2 regions of the Pseudomonas sp. CFBP 5748 genome follow, and region 2 is predicted to be linked to the other one. Evidence: predicted binding sites of a transcription regulator. Region 2 holds the regulator's gene; the other holds the start of a gene.
What was found. The regulator FliA, encoded in region 2, starts transcription of late flagellar genes. The targets are predictions, from matches to a motif close to CTAAAGTTTNNNNNNNNNNNGCCGNTAA.
Positions count from the first base shown of each region.

Region 1: a site for FliA is predicted at 3,825-3,852, ahead of ACWNZ1_RS09830 (methyl-accepting chemotaxis protein). Genes of this name have one in related genera too.

Region 1 is NZ_JBSPTN010000003.1:513,297-527,877, reverse strand. Features, by position in the region: gene leuA (2-isopropylmalate synthase) at 230-1,936, shown strand; gene ACWNZ1_RS09830 (methyl-accepting chemotaxis protein) at 1,990-3,786, opposite strand; gene ACWNZ1_RS09825 (TonB-dependent siderophore receptor) at 4,102-6,225, shown strand; gene ACWNZ1_RS09820 (LLM class flavin-dependent oxidoreductase) at 6,348-7,391, opposite strand; gene ACWNZ1_RS09815 (flavin reductase family protein) at 7,421-7,906, opposite strand; gene ACWNZ1_RS09810 (ABC transporter ATP-binding protein) at 7,954-9,105, opposite strand; gene ACWNZ1_RS09805 (ABC transporter permease) at 9,123-9,932, opposite strand; gene ACWNZ1_RS09800 (ABC transporter permease) at 9,939-10,871, opposite strand; gene ACWNZ1_RS09795 (ABC transporter substrate-binding protein) at 10,868-11,893, opposite strand; gene ribBA (bifunctional 3,4-dihydroxy-2-butanone-4-phosphate synthase/GTP cyclohydrolase II) at 12,242-13,351, opposite strand; gene ACWNZ1_RS09785 (DUF1330 domain-containing protein) at 13,434-13,727, shown strand; gene ACWNZ1_RS09780 (NUDIX hydrolase) at 13,734-14,297, opposite strand; gene ACWNZ1_RS09775 (GntR family transcriptional regulator) at 14,299-14,581, opposite strand, start outside.
Region 2 is NZ_JBSPTN010000001.1:242,793-257,373, forward strand. Features, by position in the region: gene ACWNZ1_RS01180 (hypothetical protein) at 1-1,626, opposite strand, end outside; gene flhA (flagellar biosynthesis protein FlhA) at 1,968-4,097, shown strand; gene flhF (flagellar biosynthesis protein FlhF) at 4,109-5,464, shown strand; gene fleN (flagellar synthesis regulator FleN) at 5,581-6,411, shown strand; gene fliA (RNA polymerase sigma factor FliA) at 6,408-7,151, shown strand; gene ACWNZ1_RS01205 (chemotaxis response regulator CheY) at 7,317-7,688, shown strand; gene ACWNZ1_RS01210 (protein phosphatase CheZ) at 7,707-8,492, shown strand; gene ACWNZ1_RS01215 (chemotaxis protein CheA) at 8,523-10,793, shown strand; gene ACWNZ1_RS01220 (protein-glutamate methylesterase/protein-glutamine glutaminase) at 10,842-11,969, shown strand; gene ACWNZ1_RS01225 (flagellar motor protein) at 11,969-12,709, shown strand; gene motD (flagellar motor protein MotD) at 12,725-13,609, shown strand; gene ACWNZ1_RS01235 (ParA family protein) at 13,659-14,450, shown strand; gene ACWNZ1_RS01240 (CheW domain-containing protein) at 14,546-14,581, shown strand, end outside.

The sequences.
Region 1 (14,581 bases), on a different contig from region 2:
GGGCGCGTTGACGTGCAGGTTTTTGGCGTTGTTGATGGTGCGGCTATTTTGATTATTTATTGCTGAAAAGTTTTGATAATTCGTTTTTGTTATCATTTTATTCTTATTTTAAGACATGGTTTGCAATCCTTGAGCAGCCGGCAATCTCTAGAATACGGTGTATTGGATCCAATCTGGTTCGCCTCCCGCGAATCGATCCAGTGGCTGTTGTCCTCAAGGAGACGAACGCATGATGCTCAGCGACCCTTCCCTCAAATACCGCCATTTCTCCACCGTGGACTTGCCTGACCGGCAATGGCCGTCCAAGGTCCAGCGCCAGGCACCGACCTGGTGCAGCGTCGACATGCGCGATGGCAACCAGGCGCTCATCGAGCCGATGAACGCCGAGCGCAAGCGGCGGTTCTTCGAGCTGTTGGTCAAGACCGGCTTCAAGGAGATTGAGGTGGGTTTCCCCGCCGCTTCGCAGACCGATTTCGACTATGTGCGTGAGTTGATCGAGGGCAACAAAATTCCACCGGACGTGACCATCCAGGTCATGACCCAGGCGCGTACGCATTTGATCGAGCGAACCTTCGAAGCGCTGAAGGGCGCCCCGCGGGCCATCGTTCATGTCTACAACGCCACCGCACCGGTGTTCCGTGATGTGGTGTTCGGGGTCGATAAAGCCGGTTGCATCAAGATTGCCACCGATGCAACGCGGGAAATCAAGGCGCTGATGCAGCAGTACCCGCAGACCGAGTGGACGTTCCAGTATTCGCCGGAAACCTTCTGTTTCACCGAGCTGGATTTCGGCCTGGAGATTTGTGAGGCCGTGGCCGCGCAATTCGAGCCCACCCCGCAGAACAAAATGATCCTCAATCTGCCGACCACCGTGGAGGTCTCCACCGCGAACGTGTTTGCCGATCAGATCGAATGGTTCTGCCGTCACTTCAGTCGTTTGGACAGCGTGATCATCAGCGTCCATCCGCACAACGACCGCGGCACCGGTGTCGCCACGGCCGAGCAGGCTTGCCTGGCGGGTGCCCAGCGGATCGAAGGAACGCTGTTTGGCAATGGCGAGCGTACCGGTAACGTCGATATCCTCACGCTGGCAATGAACCTCTACACCAGCGGGATTTCCCCACGGCTGGACTTTTCCGACATCGTGCATGTGCAGCGTGAAGTCGAGTACTGCAACCAGTTGCCGACCCACCCGCGGCATCCCTATGCCGGCGAGCTGGTATTCACGGCGTTTTCCGGTTCGCATCAGGACGCGATCAAGAAAGGCTTTGCCGCCCGCAATGCCCGCCCCGAGGGGTTTTGGGAAGTCCCTTACTTGCCCATCGACCCGGCAGACATGGGGCGCAGCTATGAGGCGGTCATCCGCGTCAACAGCCAGTCCGGCAAGGGCGGCGTGGCCTACCTGCTGGAGCAATACGGCATCGTCCTGCCGCGGCGCCTGCAAATGGAGTTCAGCGGCCTGGTCCAGCAAGTGGCTGACGATACAGGCCGGGAGATCACCAGCGAAATGATCCTGGAGTGTTTTACCGAGCAATACCTCACCGAAGGGATGCCGTACCGGCTCGGTAAACCGCAGGTGGTCAGCGAAGGCGACACGACCTACATCGATGCGCGGCTGGACGGACCACAGGGCCTGGTGCACCTGGCCGGCGAGGGTAACGGCCCGTTGGCGGCCATGGTCGATGCGCTCGCCGCTTGCGGCATCAACCTGGACATTGCCGATTACCACGAGCATGCGACGCGCGACGGAGCTCAATCCGAAGCGATTGCCTACGTCGAGATCCGCTTGGGCAGCCAGTTCATCTTCGGCGCGGCGCGCGATGGCAGCTTCCTGTCGGCGTCCTTGAAGGCCTTGGTGAGTGCCGTCAACCGGGCGACCCGCAGCGGCTTGCTTGGCTCGCTGAAGACCTCAGCGTCGGCCCGGATACACCATTAAAATGCAAACCCTGTGGCAGCAAGCGCCCTCGCCACGGGGTATTTGCCTGGCGATCACTCCGCCAACAACACCGCCGCATCGAAACCCACCCGCAAGTTGCCCCAATGACGGCCGCCGAAGAAGAAGGGTACGTCGATCTCGGTCATGATTTCCCCGGTATCGCGCAGGTAGGTCTGGAGCAGGAAGCGCTGGACGTTGCCCGCTGCGCGCAGGCCGATCGGGTCGCCGAAGATCCGTTTGTTGCGGCATACCGGCAGGTCGACTGTGCGATCACCCGTGGGCGGCTTCGACACCCAGCTGTTGTTCACCGGGCAATAGCCCTTGGTATCGACGATAAACGACACCTTGCCACCCGGCGTGCTGCGGGTGAGCTTGTCGCATTCTTCCTGGCAGACCTGGGCAAAGCGTTCGGTATAGCCGGTCATGTATTGCTTGGGGTCGGTGCCGGGGATCAATTGGTAGTTCTGGTCGAACAGGTTGAGGCCTTCCTTTTGCAGCGCTTCCAGGCGTACCTGGAGGATGTCGCGGCACTGGCTGGCCCGGGTGATGGCGGCATCCAGCTTGCCGTGGCCGAGCACGAACCGACCCAACAGCGCCTGCACTTTTTCGGCAACACCGGAGAGGTCACGGGTCGCCGTCGCCGAATGCTGCATACGCTGGTCGATCAACTGGCTATCGGCATGGATCTGGGTCACCCGTTCGTTGATGCCCGTATTGCTGTCGGCGAACTGCTGGATATGCGTGGCAATGTCCGCCAGTTTGCCGTTGGTGGATTCGAAATCGCCGATCATACTTTCGAAATGACCGGAGGCGCGCTCCACCACTTTCTGAGTTTCCCGGGCGCTGTGGCTGATCTGGGTGGTCTGCTCGTGGGTGGAGCCGACCTCTTCAAGCATGGCGTCGATGTTGCGCGAGATATCGTCCGTTGCCCGGCTGACATTCTGCGCCAATGTGCGCACTTCATCGGCCACTACGGCGAAGCCCCGGCCACTTTCGCCAGCCCGGGCGGCTTCGATGGCAGCGTTGAGGGCCAGCAGGTTGGTCTGGGCAGAGATTTGCTGGATCAACCCGACAATGGATTTGATGCTTGAAGAGCGCTGGTTCAAGGCGCCCACCAGCGTCGCGAATTCATTGAGGCTGCTGGAGATTTCACTGATGTTGCCAGTCACTTCCAGCAGCTCGGCGTAGGAGTCGCGGGCCATGCTCAGGTTCTGGGCGGTGGTGCTGGAGATGCCCTGGGTCTGGCGCGAGACTTCTTCAATGCGGCCCACGGCGGTGTTGCTCTGGTCCATCACTTCCTTGGCGAAGCGGGCCTGGTGGGTAGCGCTGTCACTGGAATCGCTGATGTTCTTCAGCGAACGCGCCGATTCGACGGCGATGTGCACGGTCAGGGCCTGGACGTTGCTGATGATCTCCCGCTGCTTGGCCAGGAAACGATTGCAGGTGCCGGCCAGCGTCCGAATCTCATCGTGGGTCACCAGCGGCAGGTCCTTGGACAAGTCGCCTTCGCCGTTGGCGATCTCTTCCAGGGCCTTGGTCATGGCGGTGACGGGGCGCACGATGAGGTGGCGCAAGTACCAGACCATGAAGCTGATCATGCACAGCGACAGAAACGCACCGAAGAGCAGGGCATGGGTGAGGCTGTCGAGCCGACCCTCGATCTGCCCCAGCATTGCGCCGTCCAACTGCGCGTTGCGCAATTGCAGCAGGATATCGGCGCGTGCGCTGAGGGCCACCCAGTACAGCAGGCCACTGACCAACACCAGCAGGAAAAGGCTCGACAGCTTTTTGGTGAGCGTATCGAAAAATTGCATTTCGATAGACTCGTACAAGGCCTTTAACGTCTGCATGCCGCTGCTCCTGGGCAAAGAAATCTCTCAATGGAATACATTCGACCGCGAGTGGCAAAGCTTTAGGGGGATAGGGCGATTTGATATCACTTTACGTGATTTGGCGTAGCCCAGCGCAGCACGGACCCGTGGGAGCGGGCTTGCTCGCGAAGGCGGTAGCACATTCAACACTGATGCAACTGACCCATCGCATTCGAGCAAGCCCGCTCCCACAGGGGTTTGATGATGGTCAGTAATGAATAGAAAAGATTTACTGGGAATCGTTCTCAAAGTATATTCGCTCTCATTAACATCCCCCCCTATGAGTGCAGCGTCTTGAATCGTTCCACCCCCCTCGCTAATCGCAACGTCTTCATCAAGTGTGTATTGCCAACCTTGTCTTGCTGCTTCATCGCAAGTCCGGTGTGGGCACAGGACACCCTTGAACTGCCGGCTACGGACATCCAGGGCAGTCGCATCACTCAGGACGAGGGCTACACGGCATCGCAAGCCAGCACGGCGAGCAAAAGCGATGTACCGATCAAGGAAGAGGCGCAATCGATCAACGTGGTGACCCAGCAGACCCTGGACGACTATCAGGTGCGTTCGCTGGCCGACGCAATGAAGTTCGTCAGCGGCGTCAGCCAGGGCAATACCTTGGGCGGCTCGCGGGACTCGTTGGTCAAGCGTGGTTTTGGCACCAACGACGACGGCTCGATCCTGCGTGATGGCGTGCGTTCGAACCTGGGGCACAACTTCAGCGCCACCACCGAACGGGTCGAAGTGCTCAAGGGCCCGGCCTCGATGCTGTACGGCGCGCTGGAGCCTGGGGGCCTGGTCAACGTCATCAGCAAGAAACCCGAGTACACCCAGAGCACCACGCTGAGCGGCTCGGCCTACAGCGAGGGCGGCGGCACCATGGCCCTGGACACCACTGGGCCGTTGGGCGATACCGGCCTGGCTTATCGTTTGATTGCCGAGCGTGGGCACGAGGACTACTGGCGCAACTACGGCGTCAACGAGAGCACGCTGGTGGCGCCGTCCTTGGCTTGGACGGGGGAGCGGGCTTCGTTGAACCTCAGTTACGAGTACAACGAATATTCCAATCCATTCGATCGCGGAACGGTGTTCAGGAATGGGCATCCGGAGGATATCGACTATGACAAGCGTCTGGATGAGCCGTGGGCCAAGAGCGTGGGAATTCGCGAGACGGCCACGGCGCGGTTTGAGTATGAACTGAGCGAGGATTGGAAAACGCGGGTCACCTATGGCTGGAACAATGACCGGTATAGCCTTTCAATCGCGCAGCCGCGGATGACAAGCGGCGGTGTTTTCCAGCGTGCTGCCAACGGCGCGCACTACGACGATGAAACCCGCTACGCCAGCTGGGATTTCATCGGCAAGCAGGAGCTATTCGGTCAACGTCATGACCTGTTGATCGGCGTGGATAACCAGGTATCCGATCAGTTCCGTGGCAAGACCTACCGTGGGGCCTATCAAGCGGGTTTCGACATCACAGCACCGGTGTACGGTGGTCTGGAAGAACCCAGCGTCATCAGTCCAGGCCAAAGCAACTTGAGCAACAAACTGACTTCCAGCTCGGTGTACCTGAAAGACAACTGGCACCTGGATGATCGCTGGATCCTGGTCTTTGGGGGGCGCTACCAGCATTACGACCAATTCAGCAAGCAGGGGCTGATCACGAGCGTGCCGGTTCGTGACGACAATGGTGATGCTTTTGTTCCGTTCCTGGGACTGGTCTATAAAGCCACCGAGACCCTGTCTCTGTATGGCAACTACAGTCGCTCTTTCAAGCCCAACGATACCGTCGACGACAATCTCAGCACTTTTAAACCGGAGGAAGGACGCAGTTACGAAGTCGGCGCCAAGTACGATCCATTGCCGGGGCTGAATATCAATCTGGCACTGTTCGACATCGTGAAAAAGAACGTTGTGACGTCCTCCACTGTCAATGGTGTGACCCTGTCGGAGGCTGCCGGCAAAGTCGGCTCCCAAGGCCTGGAACTCGACATCACCGGTCGTCTGGCTGAGCGTTGGGACTTGATCGGCACCTACGCCTATACCCATACAGAAATACTTGATGATCCCAAGGACGAAGGCCATCGCCTCGCCGATGCACCCAAGCACACCGCCAGCCTATACCTGAGCCACCACCTGAACGTGCCAGCCGAATTCGGTGTCTGGCACGCCGGCGCCGGTGCGCGGTATGTCGGCGAGCGCGCCGCTAACAAGGCCAACGACTTCTGGCTCAGCAGCTACACCGTCGCCGACGCGTTCCTGCGCTGGGAATCTCCAGTGCTGGGGCACAAAACCTCGTTGCAGTTGAACGTGGACAACCTGTTCGACAAGCAGTACTACCCGTCGTCCACCGGCAGCGAACAGCAAGTCAATGTCGGTGAACCGCGTACCGCCCGCCTGAGTGCCAGCGTGACGTTCTGATCCCTCCTGAAAACAAAATGCCCGGACCTTGAAGTCCGGGCATTTTTTTGGGGATCACCTTCAGATTTCGGCCGCCATCGCGAGCAAGCTCGCTCCCACTATCAGGTCTCAAGGGCTGCGGATCAGCGAAACGCCGGCACCACCTGCTGGATAAACAACTCCAGAGACTTCTTCTTCTCGGCATGGGACAAGCTGTTGTCGCACCAGAAGCTGAACTCATCCACCCCCAATTCCTGGTAGTACTTGATCCGCTCGATGATTTCCTGCGGTGTGCCAATCATGGTGTTCTTGCGGATGTTTTCCAGTTGGAACTCCGGACGCTCGGCGAATTTTTCTTCGGGGCTTGGCGCGAGGAAACCGTTGACCGGCACTTGCTTGTTGCCGAACCAGGCATCGAAGGTGCGATAGAACTTGGAGATTGCCTGGGCACCGACTTTCCAGCCCTCGGGATCGTCCACGGCATGCACGTGGGTGTGGCGCAGCACCATCAATTGCGGGCGCGGTACGTCAGGGTTGTTGTCCAGGGCGGCCTGGAACTTGTTCTTCAGGTCCAGGACTTCTTCATCGCCCTTCATCAACGGCGTGACCATCACATTGCAGCCATTGGCGACGGCGAAGTTGTGGGAGTCCGGGTCGCGGGCGGCGATCCACATCGGCGGGTAGGGTTTGCGGATCGGCTTGGGCACGCTGGTGGAGGTGGGGAACTTCCAGATTTCGCCGTCATGGGCGTAGTCGCCTTGCCACAGGGCGCGCACCACCGGGACCATTTCCCGCAGGGCCTGGCCGCCGGAGGACGCTGGCATGCCGCCAGCCATGCGGTCGAACTCCACCTGATAGGCGCCACGGGCCAGACCGACTTCCATGCGGCCGTTACTGATCACGTCCAGCAGCGCGCATTCGCCGGCCACCCGCAGCGGATGCCAGAACGGCGCGATGATGGTGCCGGCGCCGAGGTGGATGGTGGTGGTCTTGCCCGCCAGGTACGCCAGCAGCGGCATCGGGCTGGGCGAGATGGTGTATTCCATGGCGTGGTGTTCGCCGATCCACACGGTGCTGAAGCCGCCGGCCTCGGCCAGCAGGGTCAGCTCGCTCAGGTTCTCGAACAACTGGCGATGGCTGACGCTTTCGTCCCAACGCTCCATGTGTACAAACAGGGAAAATTTCATGGCGCTTTCTCTTGTCGTTGACGATCGGTTCAGGCGAGGACGGGCAGGGCGCCCATCTTGCCGTGGCAATAAACCAGCGGCCCCGGTGTGTGTTGCGGCACGATCAGATTCTTCACGGCACCGACCATGATGGCGTGGTCGCCGCCTTCGTATTCACGCCACAGTTCGCATTCGATGATGGCGGTGGCATTGCTCAGCAGCGGGTTGCCCAACTCGCTCAGGGTCCACTCGATGCCCTGGGCCTTGTCCTTGCCTTTGCGCGCGAAGGCGTAGGCTTCGTTCTGTTGCCCGCCGGAGAGCACGTGGATGGCGAAGCGGCGGTTCTTGATCAGCACCGGGTAGGAATCGGAGCTGTAGTTGGGGCAGAACAGCACCAGGGCCGGGTCCATCGACAACGAGCTGAACGCGCTGGCGGTGAGGCCGACGATTTGCCCATCGTCATCGAGCGTGGTGATCACCGTCACGCCGGACGGGAACGAGCCCATGACTTGTTTGTAAACGGCGGCGTCGATCATTGGACGATCCTCGGGTGCGGCTTTCATGGAGGGGCAGGCGGCGTTCATCAATGGGCACCGGCGGCTTTGTTCAGGTCGCTCTCGACCCATTGGGTGTAGACGCAGGCATCGGCGGTGGCCCAGCGCACACGCACCGGGTCGCCGGCCTTGAGGGGCATGCCGGCGGCGGAAAGCGCCTTGACGGTCATGGCGGTTCCACTGGAAGTCACCACGCTGCAGGTCTGGCTTTCGCCGAGAAACAGCACTTCGACGACCTTGGCCGAGACTTCATTCCAGCCGGCTGCCAAGGGCTCCTGGGCGGCTTGTTCGACGCTCAAGGCGAGGGCTTTTTCCGGACGCACCATCAGCAGCACATCCTGGTCTGTTTGCAGGCCGGCGGTCAGGCGGATCGACAGTGACTGGCCTTCAAAGGTCGCCACCGCGTTGCCCTGGGCCTTGAGCTTGAGGAAATTGGAGTTGCCCAAGAACGAGGCCACGAAGGCATTCGGCGGGTTCTGATAGAGGTCATAGCCGCTGCCCAGGCCGACGATCTTGCCGTGGCTGAAAATCGCAATGCGCTGGGACAGGCGCATGGCTTCTTCCTGGTCGTGGGTCACGTAGACGATGGTGATGCCCAGGCGCCGATGCAGCTGGCGTAGTTCATCTTGCAGGTCTTCACGGAGTTTTTTGTCCAGCGCGCCGAGAGGTTCGTCCATCAGCAGGATGCGTGGCTCATAGACCAGCGCCCGGGCAATCGCCACGCGCTGCTGCTGGCCGCCGGAGAGTTGCGAAGGACGACGATGGGCGAATTCTCCGAGTTGCACCAGCTTGAGCATCGCATCGACCCGGCGCTCGCGTTCAGCCGTCGCCAGTTTGCGGATCGCCAAAGGGAACGCGATGTTGTCGCGCACCGACAGATGCGGGAACAGCGAGTACCGCTGGAACACCATGCCGATGTCGCGTTTGTGCGGTGGGACGTTGACCAGGGACTTGCCGTCCACGAGGATCTCGCCGCTGCTGGGGGTTTCAAACCCGGCGAGCATCGACAGCGTGGTGCTCTTGCCCGAGCCACTGGAGCCGAGGAAGGTCAGGAATTCACCGTCCTGGATGTCCAGGGAGATATCGTCCACGGCGGCAAAGTCGCCGTAGTGCTTGTTCAGGTTGCGCAGGCTGACCAGGGTCTTGTTGTGCTGTTGTGCGGGGTCTTTGACGGCACTCATCGTGTTCTCCTAGGCGCTCAGGCGCTGATTTCATTGCGCCGGCGCAGGGCGGCGGCGATCACCATCACCAACACCGAGAGGCCGATCAGCAGCGTCGAAGCGACGGCGATCACAGGCGTCAGGTCCTGGCGCAGGGTGGTCCACATTTTTACCGGCAGGGTTTGCAGGGTCGGGCTGGCCATCATCACGCTCAGCACCACCTCGTCCCACGACACCAGGAACGCGAACAGGGCGCCGGCAACCATGCCCGGGCGAATCGCCGGGAACGTCACCTTGAACACCGCTTGCAGGCGTGAGGCGCCGCAGATCACCGCCGCGTCCTCGATGGATTGGTCGAACAGCTTGAGCGAGTTGATGATCGAGATAATGGTGAAGGGCAGTGCGACGATCACGTGACTGACCACGAACGCGAACAGCGTCCCGGTGTAACCCAGTTTCAGGAACAGCGCGTACACCGCCACCGCGATGATCACCAGCGGCACGATCATCGGCAGGGTGAACAGGCCATAGAGCAGTTCCCGGCCCGGGAAACGTCCGCGGACCAAGGCAAACGCGGTGGGCAAACCCAGCGCCACGGCGCAGACGGTGGTCAGGACCGCGACCTTGAGGCTGGTCAGCGCCGCGCTCATCCAGTCGGGGTTGGAGAAGAACTGGCCGTACCATTTCAACGTCCAGCCCGGTGGCGGGAACACCAGCCACTGGGATGAACCGAACGACAGCAGCACGATGAACACGATCGGCAACAGCAGGAACAGCGCGATCAGGCCGGTGGTGAAGTACAGGCCGAACCGCATGCGCCGGCTCATGGCATTGGGGGTCAGGAGCATGACGGCTTACCTCGCGTTGCTGGCACCCACCGGGGATTCCGGCTGGAGCTTCAGGTAGAAGTAGAACAACACCAGGGTGATCGCCACCAACAAGGCGGCGCCGGCACTGGCCAGGCCCCAATTGAGGAACGACTGCACCTGCTGGATGATGAATTCAGGCAGCATCATGTTCTGCGCACCGCCCAGCAGTGCCGGGGTCACGTAGTAACCGAGGGACATCACGAACACCATCAACCCACCGGAGAACAGCCCCGGTCGGCACAGTGGCAGGAACACCCGGAAGAAGTTGGTCCAGGGGCTGGCGCCACAGATGGAGCCGGCCTGCAGGATCATCGGGTCGATAGCCTGCATGGTTGCCTGCAACGGCAGGACGATGAACGGGATCATGATGTAGCTCATGCCGATCACCACGCCGGTGAGGTTGTGCACCATCTCCAACGGCTGGTCGATGATGCCCATGGCCATCAACGCCTTGTTGATCACCCCGGAGGCTTGCAACAACACCAGCCAGGAGTAGGTGCGGGCCAGCAGGCTGGTCCACATCGACAGCAAGACGATGTTCAGCATCCAGCGCCCCCAGCCTCGGGGCACCAGGGTGATGGCCCAGGCCAGGGGAAAGCCCAGCAACAGGCTGAACAGCGTCACCAGCCCGGCCACCGAAAAGGTGTTGAACAACACCCGGGCATAGGCCGAGTTGGCGAACAGTTGCTCGTAATTACCCAAGCCGGGCACCGGTTCCAACACCCCACGCAACAGCAGGCCAATCAGCGGCGCCAGGAAGAACAGGCCGAGGAACAGCAGGGCGGGAACCAGGTTGCCGACCCCGCGCCAGCGCTGGGCCAGCGACGGGTTTTGCGCAGTCGCCAGCGTCTTGCCGGTTGCCGTACCGGCAGCGCCAAGGGCGCTCCCGGTGCGGGGTGTCGTTGCCGACATTTTCATTTCACCAGCCATTCGTTCCACCGTGTCGCGATGTCCTGACCGTTCTTGGCCCAGTACGCGAAATCAAGCGTGATCTGATCCTTGGCGTAGGCGGTCGGCAGGTTGGGGGCGAGCACCGAGTCCAGGCGCGCGACGCTGTCGACGTTGACCGGGGCATAGGCGGTCAGGTTGGAAAAGTCGGCCTGGCCCTTGGCGCTGCTGGCGTTGGCCAGGAACTTCATGGCTGCGGCCTTGTTTTTCGAACCCTTTGGGATGACCAGGATGTCGGCCATGACCAGGTTCTGCTTCCAGCTCACGCCAACCGGCGCGCCGTCCTGTTGCAGGGCATAGATGCGCCCGTTCCAGAACTGCCCGATGCTGGCTTCGCCGGAGGCAAGCAGTTGCTGGGACTGGGCGCCGCCGCCCCACCAGACGATGTCTTTCTTGATGGTGTCGAGTTTCTTGAAGGCGCGGTCCAGGTCCAGCGGGTAGAGCTTGTCTGCCGCGACGCCATCGGCCAGCAGGGCCAGTTCAAGGACGCCTGGGCTCGGCCATTTGTACAGGGCGCGTTTGCCCGGGTAGGTTTTGGTGTCGAACAGGGCGGTCCAGTCCTGGGGCTTGCCGGAGCCCAGCTTGCCTTCGTTGTAACCGAGGACGAACGAGAAGTAGAACGAACCGACACCGTGATCGGAGACGAAGCGCGGGTCGATCTTGTCGCGCTGGATGACTGAGAAATCCAGGGGTTCGAGCAGGCCTTCAGCGGCGGCGCGCAAGGCGAAGTCTGCCTCGACATCGACCACGTCCCACTGCACGTTGCCGCTTTCGACCATGGCCTTGAGCTTGCCATAGTCAGTCGGGCCATCCTGGACCACGGTGATGCCGCTGGCCTTGCTGAACGGGTCGGCCCAGGCCTGCTTCTGCGCGTCCTGGGTGCTGCCGCCCCAACTGACGAAGTTGACGCTTTCAGCTGCCAACGTTGCCTGGCTGGCGACGCTCAACAGGCCCGCAAAAAAGATTGCGGCTGCACTTTTCTTCAACACCATTTTCACGCCCTCATTGTTGTGTTTTTGAGCGGGCTTTTGTTGCCCGCCTATCGGGAGCAGTAGGTCCATCTGGCCTTAAAGGCGACCGTGCCAAGGGCTCTTGTTTGTGCTTTCCCTGTCAGGGGGCACTTGGCTGAAGTGTTCGGTCTATGGAATATCATATTATGGTATTCCAAACTTTCTGCAAGCATTTTGCCGTACCGGCTATCTGCCTGAATGAGTTTTTGTGTACCTCTGTGGGAGCGGGCTTGCTCGCGAAGACGGCCCAACATTCAACATTGCTGCAAGCTGATCCACCGCTTTCGCGAGCAAGCCCGCTCCCACAGGTCCGTGTATGTAGGCTCGGCCCTAGCCGCTAAAGGGAATACTCTCCACCACCTCCAAGTCATACCCCGTCAACCCCGCGTACTTGAGCGGCGGGCCCAAATGACGCAATTTGCCGACGCCCAGGTCTTGGAGGATCTGCGCCCCGGTGCCCACTTCAGAATAGATGCGCGATTGCGACCGGCTGAACTGTCGCGGCGGCTGGGTCAGTTGCGGTACACGCTCGAGCAGCGCCTGGGACGACTCGTGGTTGGCCAGCACCACCACCACGCCACAGCCTTCTTCGGCGACCCGTTGTAGGGCCGCCCATAGGGTCCAGTTGGAAGGACCGTGGTATTCGGCGCCCACCAGATCCCGCAGCGGGTCGATCACGTGCACCCGCACCAGGGTCGGTTCTTCCCGGCGAATGTCGCCCATGACCATCGCCATGTGTACGCCGCCTTCGATGCGATCTTCGAAGGTGAACAAGCGGAATGTGCCGTGCACCGTGGGCAACTCCCGTTCGCCGATGCGCAGCACGGTGTGTTCGGTGCTCAGGCGGTAGTGGATCAGGTCGGCGATGGTGCCGATCTTGATTCCGTGCTTGCGGGCGAACACCTCCAGGTCCGGGCGGCGGGCCATGGTGCCGTCGTCGTTCATCACTTCGACGATCACCGATGCTGGCGTGAAGCCGGCCAGGCGCGCCAGATCGCAACCGGCTTCGGTGTGTCCGGCGCGGGTCAGCACGCCACCTTCCTTGGCGCGCAACGGGAAGATATGCCCCGGCTGCACGATATCGGCGGGCCCCGCGTCGGCGGCAACGGCGGCGGCGACGGTACGCGCACGGTCGGCGGCGGATATGCCGGTGGTCACGCCTGTGGCGGCTTCGATAGAAACGGTGAACGCGGTGCTGAACACGCTGCCGTTGCTCGGTACCATTTGTTCCAGACCCAAGCGCTGGCAGTGTTCGTCGGTCAAGGTCAGGCAGATCAGCCCGCGGGCTTCCCGGGCCATGAAGTTGATGGCCTGGGCGTTGCAGCAGTCGGCGGCCAGCAGCAGGTCACCTTCGTTTTCCCGGTCTTCGTCATCCACCAGCAACACCATCTTGCCCAGGCGGTAGTCTTCGATGATTTCCTGAATGCTGTTAAAGGCCATGTCGGGCTCTCTTTGTTTTGATGGGCGCTTGCTGGAATTATCTTGTGGTATACCATAATACAAAATAACCCGAGAGGTCACTATGAAGGCGTACTGGATTGCTCATGTGGATGTCACCGACCCCGATCAATACAGCCAATACACCCAGCGGGCGCCAGCGGCGTTTGCTCTGTATGGCGGTCGGATGCTGGCTCGGGGCGGGCGTAGCGAGGCGATGGAAGGCAGGGCTACGCCGCAACGTAGCGTGGTCATCGAGTTCGACTCCTACGAGCAGGCGCTGGCCTGTTATCACTCGGAGCAGTATCAGGCGGCGAGGGGGCATCGCGAGGGCGTGGCCCGGGCCGAGGTGATCATCGTCGAGGGCGTGGCGCCCTGAGGCCTGTCAGCGGATGAAATGGATCTTGCCGCTGTCGTCGTTGCCGATGTAGATGCCATAGACCCCGGCCTGGCGTTCCTCGATGTATCGTTCGAGGATCTGCCGGATGGCCGGGTAATAGATGCTGTCCCACGGAATGTCTTCCGGGGCGAAGAACTGGCAGGCGAGGGTTTCCGGCCCGTACTGGCCGGTGATCTCCAGCGCTGTAGCGCGGAAGATGATGTACACCTCGCTGATCTTCGGCACGCTGAAAATCGAGTAGGGCGAGACAATTTCCGCGCGCACGCCGGTCTCTTCCCAGACTTCCCGCAGCGCCGCGTCCTCAGTGGTTTCGCCACCTTCCATGAAACCGGCCGGCAAGGTCCAGGTGCCGGGGCGCGGTGGGATGGCGCGCTGGCACAACAGGTATTTGCCGTCCTGCTCGATGATGCAGCCGGCAATGATCTTCGGGTTGACGTAATGGATGTAGCCGCAGCCGCCGCACATCAGTCGCTGGTGGGTATCGCCCGCTGGCAGGCGGTGACTCAGGTCACTGCCGCCACACTTTGGACAAAAGCTCGGGCTGAACATATCAGCGACCTATGCGAGGTTCTTTCAGGGCGATGGGCGCCGTGATTTCAGGGATGTCGCCGGTTTCTTCCTGCTTGCGCTTGAGGTAGTCCAGAGCGACCTTGGCGGCGGCGCGCACGTGGTCGACGCACGCCTGGTGGGCGGCCAGCGGATCGCCGCTCTTGATGGCCTCGACCATGCGTTCCATTTCCTGGTTGCTGCTGCCGCGACGGTTTTCCTGGGACACCGATGTGGCCCGCAGGTAGCTGATGCGGGCCTGCAACTGGCGCAACTGGGTGGCGGCG
Region 2 (14,581 bases):
GTAGGAGTGTATGGCTGGCTTGACCGGCTGCCAGACGCCTTGATTGAACATGAAGAGATATTTGTCTCCCCGTTGGCAGCGGTAGACTCTCCGCCCGGATTGACGATGGATCTGGCTGTAATAGCCGGCGCTCGATGATATCTCGACATAGCTGTAGGTCGGCGCAGACGTCGGTAGGCTGATGTGTTCCGTCCAATTACCATCCCCTGTCTGGTACTTGATGAGTTTTTCATCGGCGAGCGGGGCAGGGACCGTGTTTCCCGAGCTGTTGGGGGTATAAGTCCGGGTATTTTGCAATACCCACTTCTTCTGGGTGTATTGAAAGAGCACCACGTTATTTTGCGCCAGCGTAATGATCCCATTTGGAAAGTCACTGTTGGATGTATGCAACAGGGTTTGCAACTGGGCGCGGCAAATGATCAGCATCGTGGCTGCGTCCGGCGGGTTGGAGGGGGCGAACAGCGATGAGGACCAATTACCATTGGAGGTTTCAACGACGATTGCGTGGTAGTAATCGTCCATCATGCCCCCCGGAATATTATTGGGGGTCCAATGCACGGAGGCTCTTTTTCTGTTTCTGAGACTGTTGGCATAGATGCAATTATCGACAAAGCGGTGACGCAAGGACCAATCGGTGTTGATGATAAAGAACTTCATGATCGGCGAATTATTTTCACCCGCTGCAAACCAGTTCATGACGTCCGGTGACATATCGTCCGGTTGATAGACCAGGGTGTATTTATGGGCCTGGATGGCGCGCAATTGATAGTCGGGCTTTGTCTCGTTGCCAACCCGATCGATGAAACTCTTCAATTCGCTGCTGGAGGGCCGATCCTTGCCGATCCAGCGCTGGTTAACGCCCGGCCAGAACAGCGGGTCTCGTTGCTCATCGTTGTAGGCTATCACTACGGTTTTCTGCAGGGCCCATAGCTGCCTGAGCACCAGGGTCTTCCATTTGGGCTCTATCAATTTACTGCCCAGGCGATTCTTGATGACCGTGGCCAGTTCGCGGTGTGCCGCGACGGTGAAATTCTTGAAGTCATGAAAGTCGAGGATGACCACCTCGTTGCGGTGGGCTGTGTAGAGATTGATGACGGCCTGCAAAACGTCACCTTCAATGTTCCTGCCAGAGTTCGAGCTGTGGAAGATTGCGAACCTTCTCCGATCACCTTGTGGGTAGCCACTGAAAAACTGGACCCTCAGGTCGAGCGCCCTGATGCCTGTTTGCAATTGGCTGTGAGGCGACACGTCCTGGCAGGTATCGTAGCTGTTGGAGTAAGAAGCCTGCTTGTCCATGCCGGCGTTGTGGGTGCCGGGCAGGATCAATTCGTCAACCCGCAGGTTGCTGGTGGCATAGCGGCCCATCCAGTCAGTACGGATATTATTGAATGGTGAGCAGATGCCATCACTGACGCTGCCACTCGGGCACCAGCCGATCCTGGGTGACGAAAGAAATTCTTCGGCTGGAGGCGCGTCACCGTTGGATGGCTGCTCATCGCAGGTCTCCAATTCGTCGGTAGGGTAAGGGGGAAACTCTGGAGCCCTATAAGGCTTCAATACACCGTTTTCGTCCAGGTCGTCTGGATTCACATCCATTTGCACGGCAAGGGAAATATTGTCGGTCATGGCAAGCCCCCACTGGGTTGTTGCGGCTGCCCTCAATATCTCCACAGTCGCTCTGTCACTCATTCAATACCTCCGCGTCTGTCTCAACCACTCTCAGAAGTGTCAGGTTGACGCTCCGCTTCAGGAGTGTTAGCGGCAAGTGTGATTGGGCCTATACACGAAGATGGCCATTAGTCCTTTGCTCCGAGGCTCATATCGGCGGGTGCGCGGAATTTAAGGCCTGGAGCCTCATGAGCGAGCGATATTTCCAGTTCCCGCAAAAGTTGGACGGCTTTTTGCACATGCAGGTTTTACGGCGCTGCGGGCGTCAAAAGTTTGCTTCACAGGAACGGGGATTATTGGTGGATCGCTCTCAGTTACTCAGCACCGCGCGCAGCAACGTAGCAGACCTCAGTCGGGGCAATCTGGGTGTGCCGCTGTTGCTGCTGGTCATGCTCGCCATGATGATGCTGCCGGTGCCGCCGTTCCTGTTGGACGTGTTTTTCACGTTCAACATCGCCCTGTCGATCGTGGTGCTGCTGGTGTGCGTGTATGCCCTGCGGCCATTGGATTTCGCGGTGTTCCCGACCATTCTGCTGGTGGCGACGCTGATGCGCCTGGCGTTGAACGTGGCGTCCACCCGGGTGGTGATGATTCACGGTCATGAAGGTCACGCTGCCGCCGGTAAGGTGATCCAGGCCTTCGGTGAAGTGGTGATCGGCGGTAACTACGTAGTCGGTATCGTGGTCTTCGCCATCTTGATGATCATCAACTTCGTCGTCGTGACCAAAGGTGCCGGGCGGATTTCCGAGGTGAGCGCGCGTTTCACCCTCGATGCGATGCCCGGCAAGCAAATGGCAATCGACGCCGACCTCAACGCCGGGCTGATCGACCAGAACCAGGCCAAGGCCCGTCGTCTGGAAGTGGCCCAGGAAGCTGAGTTCTATGGCTCCATGGATGGTGCGAGCAAATTCGTGCGCGGTGACGCCATCGCCGGCCTGTTGATTCTGTTCATCAACCTGATCGGTGGCATGGCTGTCGGTATCTTCCAGCACGGCATGACGTTCGGCGACGCTGGCAAGGTTTACGCTCTGCTGACCATCGGTGACGGTTTGGTGGCGCAATTGCCATCACTGTTGTTATCTACAGCGGCCGCGATCATGGTGACCCGTGCTTCGGGCTCCGAAGATATGGGCAAGCAGATCGGTCGGCAAATGTTCGCCACGCCCAAGGCTTTGGCGGTTGCGGCCGGACTGATGGCCGTCATGGGCCTGGTGCCCGGCATGCCGCACTTTTCCTTCCTGAGCATGGCGGCGGTTGCCGCGGGTGGCGCCTACCTGTTCTGGAAGAAGCAGAACGTGCAGAAGGTCCAGGCCCTGCAAGAGGTCAAGCGCCAGCAGGAGTTGCTGCCGTCGCCGGCCCGAGCCATGGAGACCAAGGAGCTGGGCTGGGATGACGTGACGCCGATCGACATGATCGGCCTGGAAGTCGGTTACCGCCTGATTCCATTGGTCGATCGCAACCAGGGGGGGCAGTTGCTGGCGCGGATCAAGGGCGTGCGCAAGAAGTTGTCCCAGGACTTGGGCTTCCTGATGCCCACCGTGCATATTCGCGACAACCTCGACCTGGCGCCTAGCGCCTACCGCCTGACGCTGATGGGCGTGATCCTGGCCGAAGCCGAGATCTATCCGGACCGCGAGTTGGCGATCAACCCCGGCCAGGTCTACGGCACCCTCAACGGCATCACCGCCAAGGATCCGGCTTTTGGTCTGGAAGCGGTGTGGATTGAAATCAGCCAGCGGGCCCAGGCCCAGTCCCTCGGTTACACCGTGGTGGACGCCAGCACTGTGGTGGCGACCCACTTGAATCAGATTCTGTACAAGCACTCCAGTGAGCTGATCGGTCACGAAGAAGTCCAGCAACTCCTGCAAGTACTGGCTAAAGGCTCGCCGAAGCTGGCTGAAGAGCTGGTGCCGGGCGTGGTTTCGTTGTCGCAGTTGCTCAAGGTGTTGCAGGCGCTGTTGGCCGAACAGGTGCCCGTGCGTGACATTCGCAGTATTGCCGAGGCTATCGCCAACAACGCATCCAAGAGTCAAGATACCGCCGCCTTGGTGGCTGCGGTTCGGGTCGGCGTATCCCGCGCAATCGTCCAAAGCATTGTAGGCACTGAGTCTGAGCTGCCTGTGATCACTCTGGAGCCAAGGTTGGAACAGATATTGCTCAATAGTCTGCAGAAGGCAGGACAAGGCTCGGAAGAGGGCGTTCTGCTGGAGCCAAGCATGGCCGAGAAGCTGCAGCGTTCGTTGATTGATGCAGCCCAGCGGCAGGAGATGCAAGGCCAACCAGTGATCCTGCTGGTGGCCGGTCCGATTCGCGCGATGCTCTCGCGATTCGGTCGCCTCGCGGTCCCGGGGCTGCATGTGCTGGCGTACCAGGAAATACCGGACAACAAGCAAGTGACCATCGTTGCGACAGTAGGGCCCAACGGCTGAGGTAGTGGTTTATGCAAGTGAAGCGTTTTTTCGCCGCCGATATGCGTCAGGCCATGAAGCTGGTTCGTGACGAGTTGGGCGCTGAAGCAGCCATCATTGGCAATCGCCGGATCGCTGGCGGTGTCGAGTTAACGGCTGCCCTGGATTACAAGTTGTCGGCGCTGGCCCCACGCGTTCCGAACATGGAACTCGAGGATGAGCTGCGTAAGACTCAGTCGCGCATCGCCAGCGCCCAGGCCGAATTGAGCCTGCGCAGTAGCGAAGGCGAAGGTGTCGCAGGCAGCAATCGTCAATTGTTCGCCGGTCAGCCGCTCACCGCCGGCCTGCCGTTGACCGCGGCCGAGCCGCTGGTCGAGCAGGCCCAGGCCGAGCCGCGTCGTCCGGCCCCGGCCCCGGCGCAGGCCGCGCCAGCCAGGGGTGTTGACCCGCGTGCCCTGGACTCGATGCGCTTTGAACTCAACAGCCTGCGTGAACTGATGGAGGTTCAGCTCGGCTCCCTGGCCTGGAACCAGCTGCAAGGCAGCCGTCCGGCCCAGGCCAACCTCTGGCGTCGCCTGCAACGCATCGGCTTGTCCGGCCCGTTGTCCCGTGACCTGCTGGCGCTGATCAACGGTATCGAAGAGCCTCGCCAGGCCTGGCGCATGTTGCTGGCACACTTGGCGCGGATGATCGTCACGCCGGAAGTCGAGCCGCTGGAAGAGGGCGGGGTGATTGCGATGGTCGGCCCTGCCGGCATGGGCAAGACCACCACCCTGGCCAAGCTCGCCGCCCGTTATGTACTCAAGTACGGCGCCCAGAGCATCGCCCTGGTGAGCATGGACAGTTTCCGCATCGGCGCCCAGGAACAACTCAAGACCCTGGGCCGGATCCTCAATGTGTCGGTGACCCATGTGGATCCGGGCCAGTCCCTGGTCCAGGCGCTGGAACCGCTGCTGCGCAAACGCGTCGTGCTGATCGACACCGCCGGCCTGCAAGCCAGCGATCCGGCCCTGCGCATGCAGCTCGAAAGCCTGGCCGGGCGCGGTATCAAGTCAAAAAATTATCTCGTGTTGGCAACCACTAGCCAAAAGCAGGTTCTAACCGCCGCGTACCACAGCTACAAACGCTGCGGGCTGGCCGGCTGCATCCTGACTAAGCTGGACGAAACGGCAAGCCTGGGCGAGGTGCTGAGCCTGGCGATCGGTCATGAATTACCGGTGGCCTACCTGACCGACGGACCGCGGATCCCGGATGATTTGCATCTGCCGCGCCGTCATCAACTGGTCAGTCGTGCCGTGAGTGTGCAAATGCAGGAAGAACCCAGCGAAGAAGCCATGGCTGATATGTTCGCTGATATCTACCACAGCCCGACCAAGCAGGTCGGCTGAGGTAATCATGAATATTTTTTGTACCTACATCGATGGTCTGCCATGCATTGTTCCGAATGGGAACGCGCAGCCAGTAATGTGGCCTCCGTCTAAGTAAGACAAGGTAAAGAACGAACATGGGCAGCATGCATCCCGTACAGGTGATCGCGGTGACCGGCGGCAAAGGTGGCGTCGGGAAGACTAACGTGTCAGTGAACTTGTCCCTGGCTCTGGCAGAGCTTGGCCGACGGGTCATGCTGCTGGACGCCGACCTGGGCCTGGCGAACGTCGATGTGCTGTTGGGGCTCACGCCCAAACGCACGCTGGCGGACGTGATTGAAGGCCGCTGCGAACTGCGCGACGTGCTGCTGCAGGGGCCCGGCGGGATTCGTATCGTGCCGGCTGCCTCCGGCACCCAGAGCATGGTTCACCTGACCCCGGCCCAGCACGCGGGCCTGATCCAGGCCTTCAGCGACATCGGTGATAACCTCGATGTGCTGGTGATCGACACCGCTGCCGGTATCGGTGACTCGGTGGTCAGTTTCGTCCGCGCTGCCCAGGAAGTGCTCCTGGTGGTCTGCGACGAACCCACGTCCATCACCGACGCCTATGCCCTGATCAAGTTATTGAACCGTGACTACGGCATGAACCGCTTCCGTGTCCTGGCCAACATGGCCCAGAGCCCGCAGGAAGGTCGCAACCTGTTCGCCAAGTTGACAAAGGTCACGGATCGTTTCCTGGACGTCGCCCTACAATACGTCGGCGCTGTGCCCTACGACGAAAGCGTACGCAAGGCTGTCCAGAAGCAACGTGCGGTTTATGAAGCCTTTCCCCGTTCCAAATGTGCGCTGGCGTTCAAGGCTATCGCCCAGAAGGTTGATACCTGGCCACTGCCGGCCAACCCTCGCGGGCACCTGGAGTTTTTCGTCGAGCGTCTCGTGCAACAAACAGCAGGGCCCGTGCTATGACAGCCAGCGGTTACAACCATCTCTATAAAAAATCGGCACGGGACGCCCAATACGAACTGATCGAGCGTTACGCGCCACTGGTCAAGCGTATCGCCTACCACTTGCTGGCGCGGTTGCCGGCCAGTGTCCAGGTTGAGGACTTGATCCAGGCAGGCATGATCGGCCTGCTCGAAGTGTCGAACAAATACGACGCGAGCAAAGGCGCCAGTTTCGAAACGTATGCCGGTATTCGCATTCGTGGGGCGATGCTCGATGAGGTCCGCAAGGGCGATTGGGCACCGCGTTCGGTGCATCGCAACACCCGCATGGTCAGTGACGCGATCCGCGCTATTGAAGCTAAAACCGGGCGAGACGCTAAAGATCACGAGGTTGCGGCCGAACTCCAATTGAGTCTCGATGATTATTACGGGATTTTGAACGACACCTTGGGCAGCCGCCTGTTCAGTTTCGACGACCTGCTGCAGGACGGCGAACACGAAGGGCTGCACGAGGACGGCGCGAGTGCTCACATGGAGCCATCGCGTGACCTGGAAGATGAGCGTTTCCAGAGCGCGCTGGCGGATGCGATTGCCAATTTGCCGGAGCGTGAGCGACTGGTCTTGGCGCTGTACTACGACGAAGAGCTGAACCTCAAGGAAATCGGTGAGGTCCTGGGGGTCAGCGAATCGCGGGTCAGCCAGTTACACAGCCAGTGCGCGGCCCGTTTGCGGGGGCGTTTGGGGGAGTGGCGAGCGCGCTGACAGCTGTGTGGGAGCATTGCGAACGAGCTGGTCTGGCATGCGCTGCGCCAGTCTCCAACCGTGGTGCTCCAGGCCGTTGTCGAGTGTTGTGCCGGATTGATTGAAATGGCGCGTTCAGGTGCTGGGCGCGTTTAAGACTGCTTGGAGGTCGAATTGGACAAGAACATGAAAATCCTCATCGTTGATGACTTCTCAACGATGCGGCGGATCATAAAAAACCTGTTGCGTGACCTTGGGTTCACCAACACGGTCGAGGCTGACGATGGCACTACTGCCATTCCGGTCCTCAACAGCGGGAGCATCGACTTTCTGGTGACTGACTGGAACATGCCCGGCATGACCGGTATCGACTTGCTGCGCCATGTACGCGCCGACGAAAAACTCAAGCACCTTCCGGTGCTGATGGTGACTGCCGAAGCCAAGCGCGAGCAGATCATCGAAGCGGCCCAAGCCGGTGTGAACGGCTATGTGGTCAAACCCTTCACGGCCCAGGCGTTGAAAGAGAAGATCGAAAAAATCTTCGAACGCATCGGTTAACGGCGCCACGGGGGAGCTATGGACAACGAATCTTCAATGGGCGACTTCGAATCGACCCTGAAAAAACATGCCCGCGAACTGGTCGACAGCCTTGAAAAAGGCCGCTTTGGCGATGCGGTTCAAATGATCCATGAGCTCAACCAGACCCGTGACCGAGGTCTGTATCAGGAAGTGGGCAAGCTCACGCGTGAATTGCACAGCGCAATTGTCAATTTCCAGATCGACCCGCACATGCCGCAGGCCGAGGAAGTCTCGCAGATCACCGACGCTACCGAGCGTCTGGGTTATGTGGTCAAGCTGACCGAGGCCGCAGCCAACCGCACCATGGACTTGGTGGAGAGCGCAACGCCGCTGGTCAATGGCCTGAGCGAAGAAGCCCAGGCCTTGAGCACCGATTGGGGCCGGTTCATGCGTCGCGAAGTCGGCGCTGAAGAGTTTCGGGAGCTGGCCCGCCGGGTCGACGGTTTCCTGACGCGCAGCGGCACCGAGACCCGCGCCGTGGCAAGCAACCTCAACGACATTCTGCTGGCTCAGGACTATCAGGACTTGACCGGCCAAGTGATCAAGCGCGTGACCCAATTGGTCACCGAAGTTGAAAGCAATCTGCTCAAACTGGTGTTGATGGCCAGCCAGGTCGACCGCTTTGCAGGCATCGAACACGACCGTGAAGCGATACTTGCTGAAAAAGATCCACAAAAACATCTCTCGCAGGGTGAAGGTCCGCAGATTCATGCCGATAAAAGAGAAGACGTTATGTCCGGTCAGGACGATGTGGACGATTTGCTGTCCAGCCTTGGATTCTGAGTTTTAGCCCTGTTTTAGGAGCAGCCATTAATGAGCTTCGGCGCCGATGAAGAGATCCTTCAGGATTTCCTGGTTGAGGCCGGCGAGATTCTAGAGCAACTGTCTGAACAGCTGGTCGAGCTGGAAAGCCGACCAGATGATGCGGACTTGCTCAATGCAATTTTTCGCGGTTTCCACACTGTAAAAGGAGGCGCCGGCTTCCTCCAGCTCAATGAGTTGGTGGAGTGCTGCCACATTGCCGAAAACGTGTTCGACATCCTGCGCAAGGGTGAACGCCGCGTTGATTCGGAACTGATGGACGTGGTGCTCGAAGCGCTGGATGCGGTCAACGGCATGTTCAGTGAAGTGCGCGAGCGCTCGCCGATCACCGCTGCCACCCCTGAGTTGCTCGCCGCGCTGGCACGCCTGGCCGAGCCACAATCGGCTGACGAAGCCGCGCCGGTTGTCGAGGCGGTCGCTGAAGAACCGGTCGCCGAGGAATCGGGCGACATCACCGATAACGAATTTGAACAATTGCTGGACTCGCTGAACGCCGTCAAGGCTGAAGCCGCAGCCCCGGCAGTTCCCGCCCCCCCTGCGGCACCAAGCAGCGAGTCGACTGCCGCTGCCAGCGATGAAATCACTGACGACGAGTTCGAATCGTTGCTCGACCAGCTTCATGGCAAAGGCCAGTTCGCGCCCGATGCGGTTGTGCCTGCGCCAGCCGCGGCCGCCCCGAAAGCGGCGGGCGACAGCTCCGATATCACCGACGACGAATTCGAAGCCTTGCTCGATCAGTTGCATGGCAAGGGCACGTTTGCCGTTGACGCGCTGGACTCGGCCATTGCTTCGGCACCGGCGCCAGCCAAGCCTGCCGCCGCCGCGGCGGGCAGTGACCTGATCAGTGATCACGAATTCGAATCGTTGCTCGACGAACTGCATGGCAAAGGCAAGTTCAGTGAGGTCGGGAAGGCCACGGCCGCCCCTGCTGCTGGGACTACCGCCACTGCTGCGCCGGCGGCCAAGGCTGTGCCAAAACCCGCTGCCAAGGCACCGGAGCCGAAGGCCGAGACGCCCAAGCCTGCTGCGGCAGCTGCCCCGGCAGCCGCCCGTGCCCCGGCGGCGGCTCCAGCGGAAAAACCGGCGAGCGAAGCCGAGACCACCGTTCGGGTCGACACCGCACGCCTGGACGAGATCATGAACATGGTCGGCGAACTGGTGCTGGTGCGTAACCGTCTGGTGCGCCTGGGCCTCAACAGCCAGGACGAAGCCATGTCCAAGGCCGTGTCGAACCTCGACGTGGTCACGGCCGACTTGCAGACCGCGGTCATGAAGACCCGGATGCAGCCGATCAAGAAAGTCTTCGGGCGCTTCCCGCGCCTGGTTCGTGACCTGGCTCGCCAGCTCAAGAAAGAAATCAACCTGGAGTTGGTGGGTGAAGAGACCGACCTCGACAAAAACCTTGTCGAGGCCCTGGCCGACCCGCTGGTCCACTTGGTGCGCAACGCCGTCGACCACGGCATCGAATCGCCGCAAGAGCGTGAAGAGTCGGGCAAGGTCCGTAGCGGCAAGGTCGTGCTGGCCGCCGAGCAGGAGGGTGACCACATCCTGTTGTCGATCTCCGACGACGGCAAAGGCATGGACCCGAACGTGTTGCGTTCCATCGCGGTGAAACGCGGAGTGATGGACAAGGACGCCGCCGACCGCCTGAGCGACACCGAGTGCTACAACCTGATCTTCGCCCCGGGCTTCTCGACCAAGACCGAGATTTCCGATGTGTCGGGCCGTGGCGTGGGCATGGACGTGGTGAAAACCAAGATTTCCCAGCTCAACGGTTCGATCAACATCTACTCGACCAAGGGCCAGGGCTCGAAGATCGTCATCAAGGTCCCGCTGACCCTGGCGATCATGCCGACCCTGATGGTCATGCTGGGCAACCAGGCATTTGCCTTCCCGCTGGTCAACGTCAACGAGATCTTCCACCTCGACCTGTCGCGTACCAACGTGGTGGACGGCCAGGAAGTGGTGATCGTACGGGACAAGGCACTGCCGCTGTTCTACCTCAAGCGCTGGCTGGTCAGCTCCGCGGCTCATGTGGAGCAGGGCGAAGGCCACGTGGTGATCCTATCGGTGGGCACCCAGCGGATCGGCTTTGTCGTCGATCAGTTGGTGGGCCAGGAAGAAGTGGTCATCAAGCCATTGGGCAAGATGCTCCAGGGCACCCCGGGCATGTCCGGCGCCACCATCACCGGCGACGGTCGCATCGCATTGATTCTCGATGTGCCAAGCATGCTCAAGCGTTACGCCGCCCGGCGTATTTGATTCTGGAGGGGCGTGGCCCAGTGCCGCGCCTCGTCTAACGGAGTGTTTATGGTAGTTAAAGTCCTGGTGGTGGACGATTCGGGGTTTTTCCGCCGCCGCGTCTCGGAAATTCTTTCGGCGGATACGAGTATTCAAGTCGTCGGTACGGCGACCAACGGCAAAGAGGCGATCGATCAGGCGCTGGCACTCAAACCAGACGTGATCACCATGGACTACGAGATGCCGATGATGGATGGCATCACAGCCGTGCGGCATATCATGCAGCGCTGCCCGACTCCCGTATTGATGTTCTCCTCCCTGACCCATGAAGGCGCCCGGGTGACCCTCGATGCGCTGGACGCCGGGGCGGTGGATTTCCTGCCGAAAAACTTCGAAGACATTTCGCGCAACCCCGACAAGGTTCGGCAGTTGCTGTGCGAAAAGGTCCACAGCATTTCCCGCAGCAACCGACGTCTTGGGGCCTACAGCGCGCCGGCGCCTGTGGTTGCGCCAAGCCCTGCGCCAGCCCCGACTTCGGCGGGCAGTTTCAATCCGGCACCGGTGCGCAGTGCTCCGGCACCCGCGCCTGCACGTGCGGCGCCAGTCAGTGCGTCGTCGCCGGCACCCAAGCGCAAAGCCTACAAACTGGTCGCGATCGGTACGTCCACCGGTGGGCCGGTGGCGCTGCAGCGGGTCCTGACTCAGTTGCCGGCCAATTTCCCGGCTCCTATCGTGCTGATCCAGCACATGCCCGCAGCCTTTACCAAGGCCTTCGCCGAGCGATTGGACAAACTGTGCAACATCAGCGTCAAGGAAGCCGAGGATGGTGACATCCTGCGTCCGGGCCTGGCGTTGTTGGCCCCGGGTGGCAAGCAGATGATGGTCGATGGCCGCGGCGCGGTGAAAATCCTGCCGGGCGACGAACGTTTGAACTACAAGCCGTGCGTGGACATCACCTTCGGTTCCGCCGCCAAGTCCTACGGTGACAAAGTTCTGGCGGTGGTGCTCACCGGCATGGGCGCCGACGGTCGCGAAGGCGCACGCCTGCTCAAGCAGGGCGGCAGTGCGATCTGGGCCCAGGATGAAGCCAGTTGCGTGATCTACGGCATGCCGATGGCCATCGTCAAAGCAGATCTCGCCGACGCGGTGTACGGGTTGGATGACATCGGTAGACACCTGGTCGAGGCGTGCCTGTAATGGATGTGCTTAGCCTGATCGGCATTGTCATGGCGTTCGTCGCCATTATTGGCGGCAATTACCTGGAAGGTGGTCATCTTGGGGCCCTGGCCAACGGCCCGGCAGCGTTGATCGTGATCGGCGGCACTGTTGGCGCCGCGCTGTTGCAGTCGCCTATGAGCGCTTTCAAGCGTGCCATGCAGGTGCTGATCTGGATTCTGTTCCCTCCTCGTGTCGACTTGGCTGGCGGTATCGATCGTGTGGTGAACTGGAGCCTGACTGCGCGCAAGGAAGGCCTGCTGGGGTTGGAAGGGGTGGCCGATGCCGAACCCGACAGCTACTCCCGCAAAGGCCTGCAATTGCTGGTGGATGGCGCGGAGCCAGAAGCCATCCGCAGCATCCTGGAGGTGGATTTCTACACCCAGGAAAGCCGCGACATCGAAGCGGCCAAAGTCTTCGAAAGCATGGGCGGCTACGCGCCGACCATCGGCATCATCGGTGCGGTGATGGGCCTGATCCACGTGATGGGCAACCTGGCCGACCCGTCGCAGCTGGGCAGCGGCATCGCTGTGGCGTTCGTCGCCACGATCTACGGCGTAGCGAGCGCCAACCTGGTGCTGTTGCCGATCGCCGCCAAGCTCAAGTCCATCGCATTGCGCCAGTCGCGCTATCGCGAAATGTTGCTGGAAGGGATCCTGTCGATCGCCGAAGGTGAAAACCCGCGTTCCATTGAGCTGAAGCTCCAGGGCTTCATGGACTGATGGGGAGTATGGACCATGGCACGTCGCAGACATCGTGAAGAACACGTCAATCATGAACGCTGGCTGGTTTCCTACGCCGACTTCATCACGCTGTTGTTCGCCTTTTTCGTGGTCATGTATTCGATCTCGTCGGTCAACGAAGGCAAGTACAAAGTCATTTCCGAAGCGTTGATCGGGGTCTTTACCGACTCCGACCGCGCCCTCAAGCCCATCCCCATTGGTGATGAGCGGCCCAAGAGCACCACGCCGGCCAAGCCGCTGATCAAGGATTCCGAGCAGGTGGATGCCGGTATCGCCGGCGGCAGCGATCCGTTGAAAAGCATCGCTGATGACATCAGCGCGGCGTTCGGCGACCTGATCAGCTCGAACCAGATGACCGTGCGTGGCAATGAGTTGTGGGTCGAGATCGAGCTCAATTCCAGCCTGTTGTTCGGCAGCGGCGACGCCATGCCCAGCGACATGGCGTTCAACATCATCGATAAAGTGGCGACGATCCTGAAGCCCTTCGACAACCCGATCCATGTTGAAGGTTTCACCGACGACCAGCCAATCCGCACTCCGCAGTACCCGACCAACTGGGAACTGTCCTCGGCCCGTTCGGCGAGCATCGTGCGCATGCTCGCCATGCAGGGTGTGAACCCTGGCCGCCTGGCGTCGGTGGGCTATGGCGAATTCCAGCCGGTGGCCAACAACGCCACGGCCGAGGGGCGTGCGCGTAACCGTCGCGTGGTACTGGTGGTGTCGCGAAACCTCGATGTGCGCCGCAGCCTGACCGGTACCGGCACGGCCAATGCAAAACCGGACGCGGCGTTGAAGCGTGCTGGCACACAAACTGCACCGACCTCGGTCAAGTCGCCGGGACGACAGAGTGCCGTCAATTCTCCGTCACCCGCTTTATAACCGAGCTATTTCTCGGTCGAGCCTGTTTCGGCCGGGAGGAACGATCCGAATGAGAGTCTGGGCAGTCGCCAATCAAAAAGGTGGTGTGGGCAAAACCACATCTTCCATCGCTTTAGCCGGATTGCTGGCCGAGGCGGGCAAGCGCGTGGTCATGGTCGATCTGGACCCCCACGGCTCGATGACCAGCTATTTTGGTTACGATCCCGACAGCCTGGAGCACAGCAACTACGACCTGTTCCTGCACAAGGGTGTTGTGCCAGAAGGTCTGCCGGGGCAGTTGCTGCTGTCCACCAGCGACGAGCGGATTTCCCTGTTGCCGTCGAGTACCGCTTTGGCGACCCTGGAACGGCAGTCGCCGGGACAGAGCGGCCTGGGGCTGGTCATCGCCAAGAGTCTGGCGCAGCTATGGCAGGATTTCGATTACGCGATCATCGACAGTCCGCCGTTGCTCGGTTTGCTGATGGTCAACGCTTTGGCGGCCAGTCAGCAATTGGTCATCCCGGTGCAAACCGAGCACCTGGCGGTCAAGGGCCTGGAGCGCATGGTCAATACCCTGGCGATGGTCAACCGCTCTCGCAAGCAATCGCTGGCCTTTAACATCGTGCCGACCCTGTTCGACCGGCGTACCCAGGCGTCCCTGGGCACCTTGCGCGTGTTGCGGGACATGTACCCGGATGACATCTGGCAAGGCTACATTCCCGTCGATACCCGCCTGCGCGACGCCAGCCGCGCCGGCCTGACCCCTTCGCAATTCGACGGCAAAAGCCGTGGTGTGCTGGCCTATCGGGCGCTGCTCAAGCACCTGCTGGCCCAACAGCTTGTTTCACAGCAGGTGGCTTAAGTGACGAGGTTTCCCCTAGGCATCGTGCTCGCTTGCGAGCGCTCAAGTCCGACCGCATTCATGCCGATAACCTCTTTAAGCGGCGCACTGTTCCTATGAGCCGCCCGATAAAGACAACCTCGCGTCCGCAA